2 regions of the Streptomyces sp. NPDC020747 genome follow, and region 1 is predicted to be linked to the other one. Evidence: riboswitches for the same ligand, from Rfam matches in the RefSeq annotation. Region 1 holds a riboswitch; the other holds the start of a gene.
What was found. A riboswitch is a leader RNA that binds a small molecule or an ion and turns the genes downstream of it on or off. The one in region 1 is predicted to bind S-adenosylmethionine.
Positions count from the first base shown of each region.

Region 2: it holds a riboswitch for S-adenosylmethionine, as region 1 does, so the genes downstream of both, ACH4YP_RS01815 (glutathione S-transferase C-terminal domain-containing protein) here and thrC (threonine synthase) in region 1, are expected to answer to the same signal.

Region 1 covers NZ_JBIRTJ010000006.1:232,477-239,947, forward strand. The annotation lists gene ACH4YP_RS18505 (NADH:flavin oxidoreductase) at 1-733, opposite strand, end outside; gene groL (chaperonin GroEL) at 1,053-2,681, opposite strand; gene ACH4YP_RS18515 (cold-shock protein) at 3,017-3,223, opposite strand; gene ACH4YP_RS18520 (ubiquitin-like small modifier protein 1) at 3,679-3,954, opposite strand; gene thrC (threonine synthase) at 4,034-5,344, opposite strand; SAM riboswitch class I at 5,360-5,517, opposite strand; gene ACH4YP_RS18530 (glucosyl-3-phosphoglycerate synthase) at 5,743-6,690, shown strand; gene ACH4YP_RS18535 (trehalose-6-phosphate synthase) at 6,769-7,471, shown strand, end outside.
Region 2 covers NZ_JBIRTJ010000001.1:443,226-450,696, reverse strand. The annotation lists gene ACH4YP_RS01820 (AfsR/SARP family transcriptional regulator) at 1-2,444, opposite strand, end outside; gene ACH4YP_RS01815 (glutathione S-transferase C-terminal domain-containing protein) at 2,585-3,307, opposite strand; SAM riboswitch class IV at 3,519-3,664, opposite strand; gene ACH4YP_RS01810 (putative leader peptide) at 3,879-4,001, shown strand; gene ACH4YP_RS01805 (LLM class flavin-dependent oxidoreductase) at 4,077-5,345, shown strand; gene ACH4YP_RS01800 (NtaA/DmoA family FMN-dependent monooxygenase) at 5,368-6,780, shown strand; gene ACH4YP_RS01795 (SpoIIE family protein phosphatase) at 6,888-7,471, shown strand, end outside.

The DNA.
Region 1 (7,471 bases):
CGAGGCGTGCCTCGTACGCCTGCTGCTTCCACTGCGAGAAGCGGAAGAGGATCGGGAAGGTCGGCGAGACGGCGGCGCGCACGGCGGCCACGATCTCCGCGGCGAACTTCGTCCGCGCGACGAGGTCACCGCCGTACGCGTCCGTGCGACGGTTCGTGCCCGCCCACAGGAACTGGTCGATCAGGTAGCCGTGCGCGCCGTGCAGTTCGACCCCGTCGAAGCCGATGCGCTCGGCGGCGGCAGCGGCCTCCGCGAAGGCCTGGATGACGTCGTCCAGGTCCAGCTGGGTCATGGCCCTGCCGGTGACCTCGGCGCCCTCCGTGTGGATGCCGGACGGGCTGACGGACGGGGCGTCCGCGAACGGCGGCTCGCCGGCCCTGCGCACGCTCCCGATGTGCCACAGCTGCGGCACGATCTTCCCGCCCGCCGCGTGCACGGCCTCGGCGACCCTCGCCCACCCGGCCAGCTGCTCCTCACCGTGGAAACGCGGGATGTCGTCGCGCTGCCCGGCCGAGTCATGGCCCACGTACGTGCCCTCGGTGACGATCAGGCCGACCCCGGCGGCGGCACGGCGCGCGTAGTACGACGCCACGTCCTCCCCCGGAACACCGCCCGGCGAGAACTGCCGGGTCATCGGCGCCATCGCGATCCGGTTCGGAACGGTCAGGCCGTTGAGGGAGACGGGCCGGGAAAGGATCTCGGCCGCACGGGAGGCGGAGGGGGCGACAGTCACGTAGGGGCTCCTCGTGGGGTGGAGTGGTCGAGCGGTCGGTCGGGCGGACGATCTGCGGATCCATGTGCGTGTGCGCGCATCCCCATTGGTATGTGCACACGCATGAACCACTCCACACGACAACCGCCCCGGCCCTCAGCGCATTCCGTCACCACGCCGCACGCCCCTGTGACCCCGGACACGCCCGAGGGCGGCACCCCTGGAATGGGATGCCGCCCTCGTTCGCGTAATGCGAAGTACCGCGCGATGCGGAGTACTGCGTACTGCGAAGTACTGCCTGCTGCGATGAACCGCCGAGCCTTTCTGCTTACGCAGGGGCTCAGAAGTCCATGTCACCGCCCGGCATGCCGCCACCGGCGCCGGCGCCGGCGCCGGCCTTCTCCGGCTTGTCGGCGATGACGGCCTCGGTGGTGAGGAACAGCGCGGCGATGGACGCGGCGTTCTGCAGGGCAGAGCGCGTGACCTTCGCCGGGTCGATGATGCCTTCGGCGATCATGTCGACGTACTCACCGGTCGCGGCGTTGAGGCCGTGGCCGACGGGAAGGTTGCGCACCTTCTCGACGATGACGCCACCCTCCAGGCCGCCGTTGACGGCGATCTGCTTGAGCGGGGCCTCCAGGGCGAGCTTCACGGCGTTGGCGCCGGTCGCCTCGTCACCATCGAGGTCCAGCTTCTCGAAGACCGAGGAGGCCTGGAGCAGGGCCACGCCACCACCGGCGACGATGCCCTCCTCGACGGCCGCCTTCGCGTTGCGAACGGCGTCCTCGATGCGGTGCTTGCGCTCCTTGAGCTCGACCTCGGTGGCGGCACCGGCCTTGATGACGGCCACGCCGCCGGCCAGCTTCGCCAGGCGCTCCTGGAGCTTCTCGCGGTCGTAGTCCGAGTCCGAGTTCTCGATCTCGGCACGGATCTGGTTGACGCGACCGGCAACCTGGTCCGCCGAACCCGAGCCGTCCACGATCGTCGTCTCGTCCTTGGTGATGACGATCTTGCGAGCGCGGCCGAGCAGCTCCAGGCCGGTGTTCTCCAGCTTGAGGCCGACCTCCTCGGAGATGACCTCGCCGCCCGTGAGGATGGCGATGTCGTTCAGCATCGCCTTGCGGCGGTCACCGAAGCCCGGAGCCTTGACGGCGACGGACTTGAAGGTGCCACGGATCTTGTTGACGACCAGGGTCGACAGGGCCTCGCCCTCGACGTCCTCGGCGATGATCAGCAGCGGCTTGCCCGACTGCATGACCTTCTCCAGGAGCGGGAGCAGGTCCTTGACGTTGGCGATCTTCGAGTTGGCGATCAGGATGTAGGGGTCGTCGAGGACGGCCTCCATACGCTCCATGTCGGTCGCGAAGTACGCCGAGATGTAGCCCTTGTCGAAGCGCATGCCCTCGGTGAGCTCGAGCTCCAGACCGAAGGTCTGGGACTCCTCGACCGTGATGACGCCTTCCTTGCCGACCTTGTCCATCGCCTCGGCGATGAGCTCGCCGATCTGGGTGTCGGCGGCGGAGATGGAGGCCGTCGAAGCGATCTGCTCCTTGGTCTCGACATCCTTGGCCTGCTCAAGGAGGGCACCGGAGACGGCCTCGACGGCCTTCTCGATACCGCGCTTGAGAGCCATCGGGTTGGCGCCGGCGGCGACGTTGCGAAGGCCCTCGCGGACCAGCGCCTGCGCCAGAACGGTCGCGGTGGTCGTACCGTCACCGGCGACGTCGTCCGTCTTCTTGGCGACTTCCTTGACCAGCTCAGCGCCGATCTTCTCGTACGGGTCCTCGAGCTCGATCTCCTTGGCGATGGAAACACCATCGTTGGTGATCGTGGGGGCGCCCCACTTCTTCTCGAGGACGACGTTGCGACCCTTGGGACCAAGGGTGACCTTGACGGCGTCGGCGAGCTGGTTCATCCCGCGCTCGAGACCGCGCCGTGCCTCCTCGTCGAACGCGATGATCTTGGCCATGTGAAGTGGTCCTCCCGGACTGGGGTGGAATCTCCAGGACCGCGCCCGCGCCCGCGACGGACGGCCTGCCGACCTCGTGGTTCCTTGCCCCACCCGGCCTGCGGGCCTCACCGACCCGGTCCTCGTTATCACTCTCACCTTCAGAGTGCTAACGCCAATGATTAGCACTCGACCCATGCGAGTGCAAGCGGCTCAGGATGATCCGCAGGTGGGAGCAGGTGGGAAGAGAGCGCGCGTACGGCGCGCACGGGGTGCGGGCGTGCCGAAGGGCCCGCACCCCGGGGGGTACGAGCCCTTCGGAAGAAGAACGTCGCTGCAGTAAGTCGGCGCGTGCTTCAGCCGGTCGCCAGTCGGACCATGTCCGCCTGCGGCCCCTTCTGGCCTTGCGAGATCTCAAAATCGACCCGCTGACCCTCTTCCAGGGTGCGGTAGCCGTCCATCTGAATCGCGCTGTAGTGGACGAAAACATCCGCACCACCGTCGACCGCGATGAAGCCGTACCCCTTCTCCGCGTTGAACCATTTGACGGTGCCCTGAGCCATGCCTAACTCCCCTATTACTGGCCCTTGCACAGACCCGCACTTCGCGGATCCGGGTCAGACCTCACCCCCCAACGGTTGGGGGTGTGCGCCGGAACGCGTCGACCGCGGCTGAATGTATCCGTCCAACTGCCGTCTGCAACAGGTCAATCCGACGAGAATTCCGGGCACGACTGATCGGGAATATGTGAAGAATTCACGAAGATTCAGGGCAAGTCGGGCCCCGTGAATGCCATAAAAGGCTCAAAAAGGCGGGGCACTTTGGCTACTTCTTGTCGGGCTTCGGGCGGGATCTCAATGCGCCCGGCGTGCGGATCGAAGCAGGTTCCCCAACTGTACCGCGCTCAACCATACAGAATTGCCCCTTCCGCTTCTCTCACGGAGGGGGCAATTCGATGAACTCTCGGTGACGGCAGTTACCGAAGGTAATGATCAGCCTCCGGCACGGCCCCCGACGGTCAGCCGCCGGCGACGGCGGGAATGATCGACACCCCGGCCCCGTCCGGCGTCGCCGTCTCCAGCCCCTGCTCGAAACGCACGTCGTCGTCGTTCACGTACACGTTGACGAACCGCCGCAGCTGCCCCTGGTCGTCCAGGACCCGGGCGGCGATACCGGTGTGGTTCTTCTCCAGATCGGAGATGACCTCACCAAGAGTCGCCCCCTCGGCAGCGACCTCGGCCTTGCCGCCCGTGTAGGTGCGCAGGATGGTGGGGATACGTACGTTGACGCTCATGGGGTTGGACCTCCGGTCGGGTGCGAAGCGCCCCGTCAGGGGCGCGGGGAAGTGCGCGGTCTTTTAGGAGCGCGGCGAACTAACCGAGACCGGCCTCACGGAAGGAATCCAGGTTCGGACGAATGGTCGCGGTCAGCCCCGTGTCGGAAGCAACCGCGTCCAAGGTCTTCAGACCATCACCGGTGTTGAGCACGACAGTGGTCAGACTCGGATCCAGCAGACCGTTCTCGATCAGCTTCTTCGCCACTCCCACCGTCACACCACCGGCGGTCTCCGCAAAGATTCCCTCGGTACGCGCCAGCAACTTGATCGCGTCGACCACCTGCTCGTCGTTCACGTCCTCCACGGCCCCGCCCGTCCGCCGGGCGATATCGAGAACGTAAGGACCGTCCGCCGGATTTCCGATCGCGAGCGACTTCGCGATCGTGTTCGGCTTCTGCGGCCGTACGACGTCGTGCCCGGCCTTGTACGCCACGGACACCGGCGAGCAGCCCTCGGCCTGCGCACCGAAGATCTTGTACGGCTTGTCCTCGACGAGCCCGAGCTTGATCAGCTCCTGCAGCCCCTTGTCGATCTTCGTGAGCTGCGACCCGGAGGCGATGGGCACGACGAGCTGGTCCGGCAGCTGCCAGCCGAGCTGCTCGCAGATCTCGTACGCGAGGGTCTTGGAGCCCTCCGCGTAGTACGGCCGCAGGTTGACGTTGACGAAGCCCCAGCCCTCGCCGGCCGGGTCGCCGATCAGCTCGGAGCAGAAGCGGTTCACGTCGTCGTAGTTGCCCTCGATGCCGACGAGCTCGCCGCCGTAGACCGCGGCCATGACGACCTTGCCCTGCTCCAGGTCGTGCGGGATGAACACGCAGGACCGGAAGCCGGCGCGCGCGGCGGCGGCGCCCACCGCGCCGGCGAGGTTGCCGGTGGAGGAGCAGGAGAGAGTGGTGAAGTTGAACGCGCGGGCCGCTTCGATGGCCTGGGCGACGACCCGGTCCTTGAAGGAGTGCGTCGGGTTCCCGGAGTCGTCCTTCACGAAGAGCTTGCCGGCGTCGACACCCAGCTCGCGCGCGAGGTTGTCGGCCTGGACGAGCTTGGTCCAGCCGGGGTTGATGTTGGGCTTGTCCGCCACGTCCGCGGGGACGGGCAGCAGCGGCGCGTACCGCCAGATGTTCGCGGGGCCCGCTTCGATCCGCTTGCGGAGCTCCTCGGCGTCGTACGCCGAGAAGTCGTACGCGATCTCCAGCGGGCCGAAACACTCCTCGCAGGCGAAGACCGGACCGAGCGGGACGCGGTGGCCGCATTCGCGGCAGGAAAGCGCGGTGGCCGGACCCAGGTCGACGGTGTTCGCGGAGTTCGCGGTGGTGGAGTTCGTGGTGCTTGCAACTGTCTGCGCAGCCATGGAGGCGAGGCCCTTTCCTCATCTTCCTCACGACGCACTTCGCCGTGAGACGGATTTGGCACCTTCCCGAGCCGGGAGCCTCGCCGCGCTGATCGACGATGATCAGGACGAGACCGGCCGGAGGGTTGCCGGGGCTTCAACGGGCCGTATCCCTCTGCCCCTCTGGATGAGCGCTATTCGGTTGTGGTTTTGGTTGTACACGCAACGACCCCCGACATGCGATGGTCATCAGCGTTGTTCAAGACTGTAACCGAAGGCCTGGATGGTGGAGAGAGCCGTCCGAACCGCGAGATGACAGTGAGGCACTCCACTCCCCCACTCTCGACTCCGCTCGAGCGGGGGGACCCCCATCGCGCGTCGGACACACGCATCCCGAAGAACGCAAGGGAGAGCCGCACGTGCTGGAAGACGTCGAGCGCTGGCTGAGCACGCGCTCCTGGTCCGTCGAGGACCGCCCGCTCAAGCAACTCATCGCCGCGAAGCGTGCCACGGGCTCCACGGTGAGTGTCGTACTGCCCGCGCTCAACGAGGAGGAGACCGTCGGCGAGATCGTCGCGATCATCCGCCGTGAGCTGATGACCAGGAAGGTGCCGCTCGTCGACGAGATCGTGGTGATCGACTCGGGTTCGACGGACCGCACCTCCGAGGTCGCCGCCGAGGCGGGGGCCCGTGTCGTGCACCGGGACGAGATCCTGCCCCGTATCCCGGCCGTCCCCGGCAAGGGCGAGGTGCTGTGGCGCTCCCTGCTGGTCACCAGCGGGGACATCGTGGCCTTCGTCGACGCGGACCTGAAGGAGTTCTCGGCGGACTTCGTCTCCGGGATCGTCGGCCCGCTGCTGACCGAACCGGGCGTGGACCTCGTCAAGGCGATGTACGACCGCCCGCTGGGCACCGCCGCAGGTCAGGGGGGCCGGGTCACGGAACTCATGGCCCGCCCGCTCCTGAACATGCACTGGCCGCAGCTGGCCGGGTTCGTCCAGCCGCTGGGCGGGGAGTACGCGGCCCGCCGCTCCCTCCTCGAACAGCTCCCGTTCCCCGTCGGCTACGGCGTCGAGCTGGGCATGCTGGTCGACGCGCTGCACCTGGTGGGCCTGGACGCGCTGGCCCAGGTCGACGTCGGCGTCCGCAAACACCGCCACCAGGACGGGCAGGCCCTGGGCCGCATGTCCGCCGCGATCTACCGCACCGCCCAGCTCCGCCTGGCCCGCGGCCACATGATCCGCCCCTCCCTGACCCAGTTCGAACGCGGCGAGCACGGCTTCGAGCCGCGTACGTATTCGGTGGACATGGAGGAGAGGCCGCCGATGGCGGACATCGAGGAGTACGTGGAACGAAAGGCCGCGTAGCGCTCCACGGCCCGCAAACCCGACCCCGCGGCGGGTGGGAACGTTTGAGCGTTTACGGCGGGGGCTAGATTTCGAGTCATGGTCTCCACCCGTGGCACCCACAACATCCTGGTCGCCTCCAACCGCGGCCCGGTCTCGTACACCCAGGACGAGACCGGGGCGCTCACCGCCAAGCGCGGCGGAGGCGGCCTGGTCTCCGGGCTCTCCGCGATCGGCCCGGACGCGGGCGCCCTGTGGGTGTGCTCGGCCCTCGGCGACGGCGACCGCGAGGCCGTACGACGCGGGGTGGGCGAGGACGGCGTACGGATGCTGGACATCGACGCCGACACCCACGCCGCCGCGTACAACGACATCGCCAACTCCGTGCTGTGGTTCGTCAACCACCTGCTCTACCAGACACCGCTTGAGCCGGTCTTCGACAAGGAGTTCCGGCGCCAGTGGGCGGCGTTCGAGACGTACAACCACGCCTTCGCCGAGGCGCTGGCCGAGGAGGCCGCGGACGGCGCGGCCGTCCTCGTGCAGGACTACCACCTGGTCCTCGTCCCGCGGATGCTCCGCGAGCTCCGCCCGGACCTGCGGATCGGGCACTTCTCGCACACGCCGTGGGCTCCGCCGGAGTACTTCCGGCTGCTGCCGGACGACATCGCGGCGAAGGTGCTCGGCGGGATCCTCGGGGCGGACCGGGCCGCGTTCCTCACCCAGCGGTGGGCGGACGCGTTCACGGACTGCTGTCACGCCGTCCTGGGCCCCGGGATCCCCTCCGGTACGCGGATCGGGGTGC
Region 2 (7,471 bases), on a different contig from region 1:
TGGCGGTGGATCTCCAGCGCCTCGGTGTGGTGACCGGAGTCGAGGTGGCGGAACAGCAGAGCGGCCAGGCGGACGGCGTGCCCGGGACTGCCGCGGTCCGCGGCCACCGCGCAGACGGCGGCCAGCGTCGGCCGCTCGGCGTCCAGCCAGGCCCGTGCCCCGGCCGCGTCACCGACGGCCGGCGAGACGCGGACGGAGGGGGCGACAGCGGGCCTGTGGTGCCGTTCGGCGGGGTAGAGCGTGTCCATGGCCGCCGCGGCCGTGCTCAGGTAGTGGTCGAAGAGACGGACCAGCGCGGCCTGCCGCTCGGCCTCGGAGTCGTGCGTACGGGTCAGGCGGTGGGCGTAGGCGCGCAGCAGGTCGTGCGTGCCGAACCGGCCCGGCCGGGCGGACTCCACGAGATGGGCCCGGGCCAGCAGCGCCAGAGTCCCGGCGGCCTGGGCGGGGCTCGCACCTGCGTCCGCGGGCCTGCCGCCCGGCACGGCATCCGACGAACGGGCCGACGTCCGGCCCGGCATAGGGTCCGGCGCGTGACGTGGCACGCTGTCCGGTGCCGGGCCCGACCGGTTGTCCGACGTGTGCCGGGGTCTCTCGTCCCGCACGTCACCCGGCACACGGGTCCGTTCCTCGCCCGGCACATGAGTCGGCCTCTCGCCCGGGGCATGGGGCAGTGCCTCGCCCGGCACTTCGCCGATCAGCGCGGCGACCGCGTCGGCGTCCGCCTCCGGTCCCGGGTGCAGGCTCAGCAGACGGAAAGTACGGGCGGCCGGGGTGGGGAGTCGCTCGTACGACCAGGAGAAGACCGCTTCCACCGCCGCCCGGCGGTCGCCGCCCGCGTCCAGGAGGTCGAGCCGCCGCTGCTGGTCGGCCAGCTCCGCCACCAGGTCCGCCAGCCGCGACGACGGGTGGGCGACGGCGAGTTCGGCCGCGACCCGCAGCGCCAGCGGGAGACGTGCGCACTGTTCGGCCAGGGCGGCGGCCGGCCCCGGCTCGGTGTCGACGCGCGCGCCGACGAGCGTGCGCAGCAGGGCGACCGCGTCGGGCGGCGGGAGCGGGCCCAGACCGATACGGCGGGCGCCGTGCAGGGCCACCAGTCCGGCGAGGCTGTCCCGGCTGGTGACCACGACGGCACACAGCGGCGAGCCGGGAAGCAACGGGCGGACCTGCTCCTCGGACAGGGCGTTGTCCAGGACCACCAGCATCCGCCGGTCGGCCAGTTCGGTCCGGAACCGGCTCGCGCGGTCGTCCACGTCGAGCGGGATCGCGTCACCGGGAACCCCGAGGACGCTGAGGAACCGGGTCAGGGCGTCACCGGGCGGCATCGGGCGGTCCGGGTCGTAACCGCGCAGGTTGACGTAGAGCTGGCCGTCGGGGAACCGGCGCCGCGTGCGGTGCGCCCAGTGGACGATCAGCGCGGTCTTCCCCACCCCGGCCGTGCCGGAGACGACCGAGACGGCCCCGGCCGTCGGGCTGTCCGCCGCCGCGGCCAACAGCCGGTCCAGCGCGGAGAGTTCCGGATCACGGCCCGCGAAGTCGGGTACGTCCGCCGGGAGTTGCGCGGGTAATCGGTGCGCCGAGGGCGGGAACGGGGGTACGTGGGCGGGCACTTGCGCGGGCAACGCGGCGACGCCTGTCGTGCCGGGGCCGCCGACGGGAGCTTGCCCGGCACCGGGAGCGGAAGGCCGGGTGCGGCGCCGCAGCACGGCGGCATACGCCTCGGCCAGCGCGGGGCCGGGATCGACGCCGAGTTCGTCCGCCAGCCGACGACGGCTCCGCCGGTAGACGGCGACCGCCTGATCGCGTCGCCCGACGGCCTCGTACGCCCGGATGAGCCGGGCCTGGGCGTCCTCGTCCAGCGGCTGCGCGACCGCGGTCTCCTCCAGGACGGGCAGTGCGTCGGCGCTCCTGCCCGCCGCGATCATGGCCTCGCCGTACTGGGCGACCACCCCACGGCGTTCCTCCGCCAGCGCGACCACCACCGGGTGCGCGGCGAGGAAGGGCAGGTCCGCGAGGGGCGGTTGCTGCCACAGCCCGAGCGCGTCGGTCAGCAGGGCCGCGGCCCGCTCCTGGCCGCCGCCGCGCCCGTCCCGTCGTACGGTCACCGCTCCGGCGACCAGGTCCCTGAAGCGCAGCAGGTCGATGGCGTCGTTCGGGACGCGCAGCGCGTAGCCGTCGCCGAGCCGGGGGAGCAGCGCACTGCGGGCGCGTGCTGGCCGGTCCGGTTCCAGCAGGTGGCGCAGGTGCTTGATGTGGGTCTGGACGACGTTCGACGCGGTGGCCGGCGGGCGCTCGCCCCACAGCGCGTCCGCGAGTCCGAAGAACGGCAGTTGCTGTCCACGGGACACCGCGAGCAGGGCGAGTACCGCGCGGCGCTGGGGCGAACCGAGGTCGAGGCGGGTGCCGTCCCGCCAGGCGCAGACCGGCCCGAGTACCTGAATGCGCATGCGCTCCCCGCCCGCCGTTTTACAACTCCCTCACCATTTCCTTTCTTCATCCCCATCTCTATCTCTCTTGTCGGCATATCCGGAAGGCGTATTCCGGCCCACTGCCGCGCAGTTGTCACACCGGGCCCGCGGGCTCGCGTTCAGCGCTCGTCGCCGGAGACGTCCGGGTGCCGGCCGAGGCGTCGCACGTACTCCTCGATGTGGCGGTACGGAGCGAGGGTGCCGGCCGCGTCGAAGTGGTCGAGGTGGGTGAGTGTCACCCAGAGATCCCTGTCCGCGGTGCCGAGCTCATCGCCCAACACGTAGGGCTGGCAGGCGAGTTGACGGTTCAGGCGGTCCAGGGCGGGCAGCCGGGCTCCGTCGGTCTCGGGGTCGGCGAGCAGGCCGGCGAGGTCGCGGAGGATGTCGGGCGTGTGGTTGCTGACGACGCGTCCGCTCCAGCGGTCGCACAGCGCGGGCGCGGTGAGCGGGCCGTCGTAGTGGTGCCAGGTCGCCTCGTAGGCGCCGCGCAGCGACGCGAAGGCATCGGGTGTCTCGGCGGGGAGCTTCAGGACGGTGGTGGTGAGCGAGTCCGTGAGGCCGAGCAGGTCGAGGACGACCGCCACGCGCGCCGAGTAGGGACAGGCCTCGGACAGGTACAGCTGATAGCGGTGCGGCGCCGGGTAGAAGCCGCCCGCGAGACCGACGCCGATACGGCCGCGGAAGCGGTGCGGACGGGCGGCCGGGACGGGGCCGGACGAGCCGCCGGCGGCCGTGCCGCGGCCGGACGAATGGGAGGCGGTCGTGTGGGCGGCGGTCGCGCGCGAGGTCGCCGTCGTGAAGGTGTCAGTGCTGCTGGAACCGCGGGAAACCGTCTCGGGCATGACTCTCCAGGGGAACTCGAAGGCCCTGGCCGCCTCGTGGGCGCCAGTGGCGGAACGGAGTGACTGCGCTGGCCGTACAGGTCCGGATCGGTCGGACGCGTAGCGGATCAGTAAGCGCTGGAGACACGCGACAAATCGATGTGCAGGCGCCTCGTCAAGCCGTTCCTGGACAAATTCCCACCGGTCCTGCCGTCGGGGCTCACGAGACGCGAGACCACGCTTGCCCCGCCGCTCCGGCGGAACCCGGTCGTCACCCGGGGCACCCCGTCGCGGTGGAAGGGTTGCCTGCCAGCGGGCCGGGGCCGATGACCGCACGAACGGGGAGTCCCCGCACGACGGGCGCTGGCGATCGTGACCGTCCCCGCCAGTGTTGATGCGGTCCGCGGGACCGTCAAGACGGCGTCTCAGCAGCTGGGCCTCCGGCCCGACAGGAACTCTTGGTGGCAGGAAGAAAGGACACAGCCGTACTGTTGTGCTCGTTGACGACGAGGCGGTGCCCGACCGAGGGCCCGCGCATGCGAGGTCGGCCGGACCCCCGGTCCGCCGAGCCGGAAGGGCGGAGGTGACGCACGTGCGAGCGCGAACCATGTCCCGCCGCGGCGCCACGAAGGCCGCCCCGCTCCATCGCGTACGCCTCTACTCCCGGCCGCACATCGACCTGTTGCGCTTCGCCGGCGCGCTCTGTTGCTCCTGACCCGTAACCCACGCGGCCGCGCCCTCCGCTGAGGGCCGGCTTTCCCGTACGGTCGATCAGGAAGGCACACCTGTCGTGTCCTCAGCACCTTCTGCCCCGCCCTCGTCGGCGCGGCTGCACCTCGCCGTGGCGCTCGACGGCGCCGGCTGGCATCCCGCCGCCTGGCGCGAACCGGTGGCCCGGCCCCGGGAACTGTTCACCGCCGCGTACTGGGCCGACCTCGTCGCCGAGGCCGAGCGCGGTCTCCTCGACTTCGTGACCTTCGAGGACGGCCTCGGACCGCAGTCCTCACACTCCATCGAGCCGGACGGGCGGACCGACCAGGTCCGCGGCCGGCTCGACGCCGTTCTCGTCGCCGCGCGCATCGCACCGCTGACCCGGCACATAGGTCTGGTGCCGACCGTGGTGGCCACGCACACGGAGCCGTTCCACATCTCCAAGGCCATCGCCACCCTCGACCACGTGAGTTCCGGCCGGGCGGGCCTGCGGGTGCAGTTGACGGCACGTCAGAACGAGGCGGCGCACTTCGGCCGCCGTACGCTGCCCCGCCTGGACGCCTACGACAGCACGGCCACGCAGGACGTGGTGGGCGAACTCTTCGACGAGACGGCCGACTACGTCGAGGTCGTGCGCCGGCTCTGGGACAGCTGGGAGGACGACGCCGAGATCCGGGACGTGGCCACCGGCCGTTTCGTCGACCGCGAAAAGCTGCACTACATCGACTTCGAGGGCAGGCACTTCAACGTCAAGGGCCCCTCCATCACCCCGCGTCCGCCACAGGGACAACCCGTCGTCAGCGCCCTAGCCCACCAGAGCGTGCCGTACCGGCTGGTGGCCCGCGCCGCCGACATCGGCTACGTCACCCCGCACGACACCGACCAGGCCCGCGCGATCGTCGCCGAGATCCGTGCCGAACAGGCCCTCGCGGGCCGCGCCGACCAACCCCTGCACGTCTTCGGCGACCTGGTGGTCCTCCTCGACGACGAACCCGCCGCCGCGGCCGCCCGCAGGGACCGCCTCGACGCCCTCGCGGGAGCGCCGTTCACCAGTGACGCCCGCGTCTTCACCGGCACACCGGCCCAACTCGCCGACCTGCTCCAGGAGTTGTGGTCGGCCGGGCTGAGCGGCTTCCGGCTGCGCCCCGCCGTCCTTGGCCACGACCTGCCGGCCATCACCCGGGGCCTGGTCCCCGAACTGCAGCGCCGGGGCGCCTTCCGCCGCGCCTACGAGGCCGACACCCTGCGCGGACTGCTCGGGCTCGCCCGCCCGGCCAACCGCTACGCGGCCAACGCCACCGGCGCCGCTGCCGCCGACACCAACGCCGCTGCCAACGCCACCGCCTGAGCCGGACGGAGACCGCAGGACCATGAGCAAGCCGCTGAAGCAGATCCACCTGGCCGCCCACTTCCCCGGCGTCAACAACACCACCGTGTGGAGCGACCCGGAGGCCGGCAGCCATATCGAGTTCAGTTCCTTCGCGCACTTCGCGCGGACCGCCGAACGCGCCAAGTTCGACTTCCTGTTCCTCGCCGAAGGGCTGCGACTGCGCGAACAGGGCGGAAAGATCTACGACTTGGATGTCGTCGGCCGCCCCGACACCTTCACCGTCCTCACCGCGCTCGCGGCCGTCACCCAGCACCTCGGCCTGACCGGCACCATCAACTCCACCTTCAACGAGCCCTATGAAGTGGCTCGGCAGTTCGCCAGCCTCGACCACCTCTCGGACGGGCGTGCCGCCTGGAACGTCGTCACCTCCTGGGACGCCTTCACCGGCGAGAACTTCCGCCGCGGCGGCTTCCTCCCGCAGGACGAGCGCTACTCCCGGGCCAGGGAGTTCCTGGCCACCGCGAACGAACTCTTCGACTCCTGGCACGGTGACGAGATCGTCGCCGACCAGGACACCGGCACCTTCCTGCGCGACGCGAAGGCCGGCGCCTTCGTCCACCAAGGTCAACACTTCGACATCGAGGGGCAGTTCAACGTCCCGCGCTCCCCGCAGGGCCGCCCGGTGATCTTCCAGGCCGGCGACTCCGAGGAGGGCCGCGAGTTCGCCGCCGCCGGGGCCGACGCGATCTTCAGCCGGTACGCCACCCTCAAGGACGGCCAGGCGTTCTACACGGACGTCAAGGGACGCCTGGCCCGCTACGGCCGTACGCCCGACCAGCTGCTGATCCTGCCCGCGGCGACCTTCGTCCTCGGCGACACCGACGCCGAGGCCGCGGAACTGGCCCGCGAGGTGCGCCGGCAGCAGGTCAGCGGGGCGACCGCCATCAAGCACCTGGAGTTCGTCTGGAACCGTGACCTGTCCGCGTACGACCCCGAAGGACCGCTGCCCGACATCGACCCCGACCTCGGCGAGCACACCGTCGCGCGCGGCCGGGCCCAGGTCCGGATGTACCGCGACCCGCTGGCCACCGCCCGCGAGTGGCGCGAGCGCGCGGCGGCCAACAACTGGTCCATCCGCGACCTGGTCATCGAGACCGGCAACCGCCAGGCCTTCGTCGGTTCCCCGGCCACGGTCGCGGCCACCATCGACGACCTCGTCCAGGCCGACGCGAGCGACGGCTTCATCCTCGTCCCGCACATCACCCCCGGCGGCCTGGACGCCTTCGCCGACACGGTGGTCCCGCTGCTCCAGGAGCGCGGTGTGTTCCGTACGGAGTACGAGGGCACGACCCTGCGCGACCACTTGGGCCTGGCCCATCCCGATGCCGAGGCCCGTACGAATGCCGAGGCCGCCGTCGGCATCGGTGAGCGGGGTGGGCGGGTGGCTTCGTGAACGTACGGGCGGTCACCCCGATCGTGTAGGCACAGGACCACGGAGTGGGGGGTGGAAACCGGTCAGCTGGCTTGATGCGGATGCCGAAGGGGACCATTCTTGTACACATGGTGACATTGCCGCGTGACGGAGGACCGGCGGCCACGGCCGGTGACGCCATGGCGGTGGTCGACGAGAGCGGCAATGTCACGGGCTGGAGCGAGGGCGCGCGGCTGCTGACGGGGCACACGGCCGAGGACGTGACCGGGCGGTCGGCGTCGGAGTTGGTGGCCGGTGAGCCCGCGGCGGCCTGGCGGGCTCTGCTGACCCGCGGCGACGCGGTCGTGGCCGTGCGCCACAAGGACGGGCGGCGGCTGGAGCTGGCGCTGCGGATGTGCCCGCTGCAGGGCGGGAAGGAGCGGCGGCCGGGGTTCGTCGTCACCGCGACCCCGGACACCGGCGAGCGCGTCCTGGGTGAGCTGGCGTTCAAACAGGCGTCGATGTCCATGTCGATCTTCGACACCGGGCAGCGCTACCTTCGGATGAACGACTTCGCGTGCCAGGTCATGGGGCAGCCCGAGACGGAGTTCCGGCACCGGTACTTCCCCGACACCGTGGAGAACGCCGAGCACAGCCGCGGCTTCCTGCGCCATCTGGAGATCGTCGCGGAGACCGGGCAGCCGGTCCACTACGAGAGCTGGACCCGCTCGCC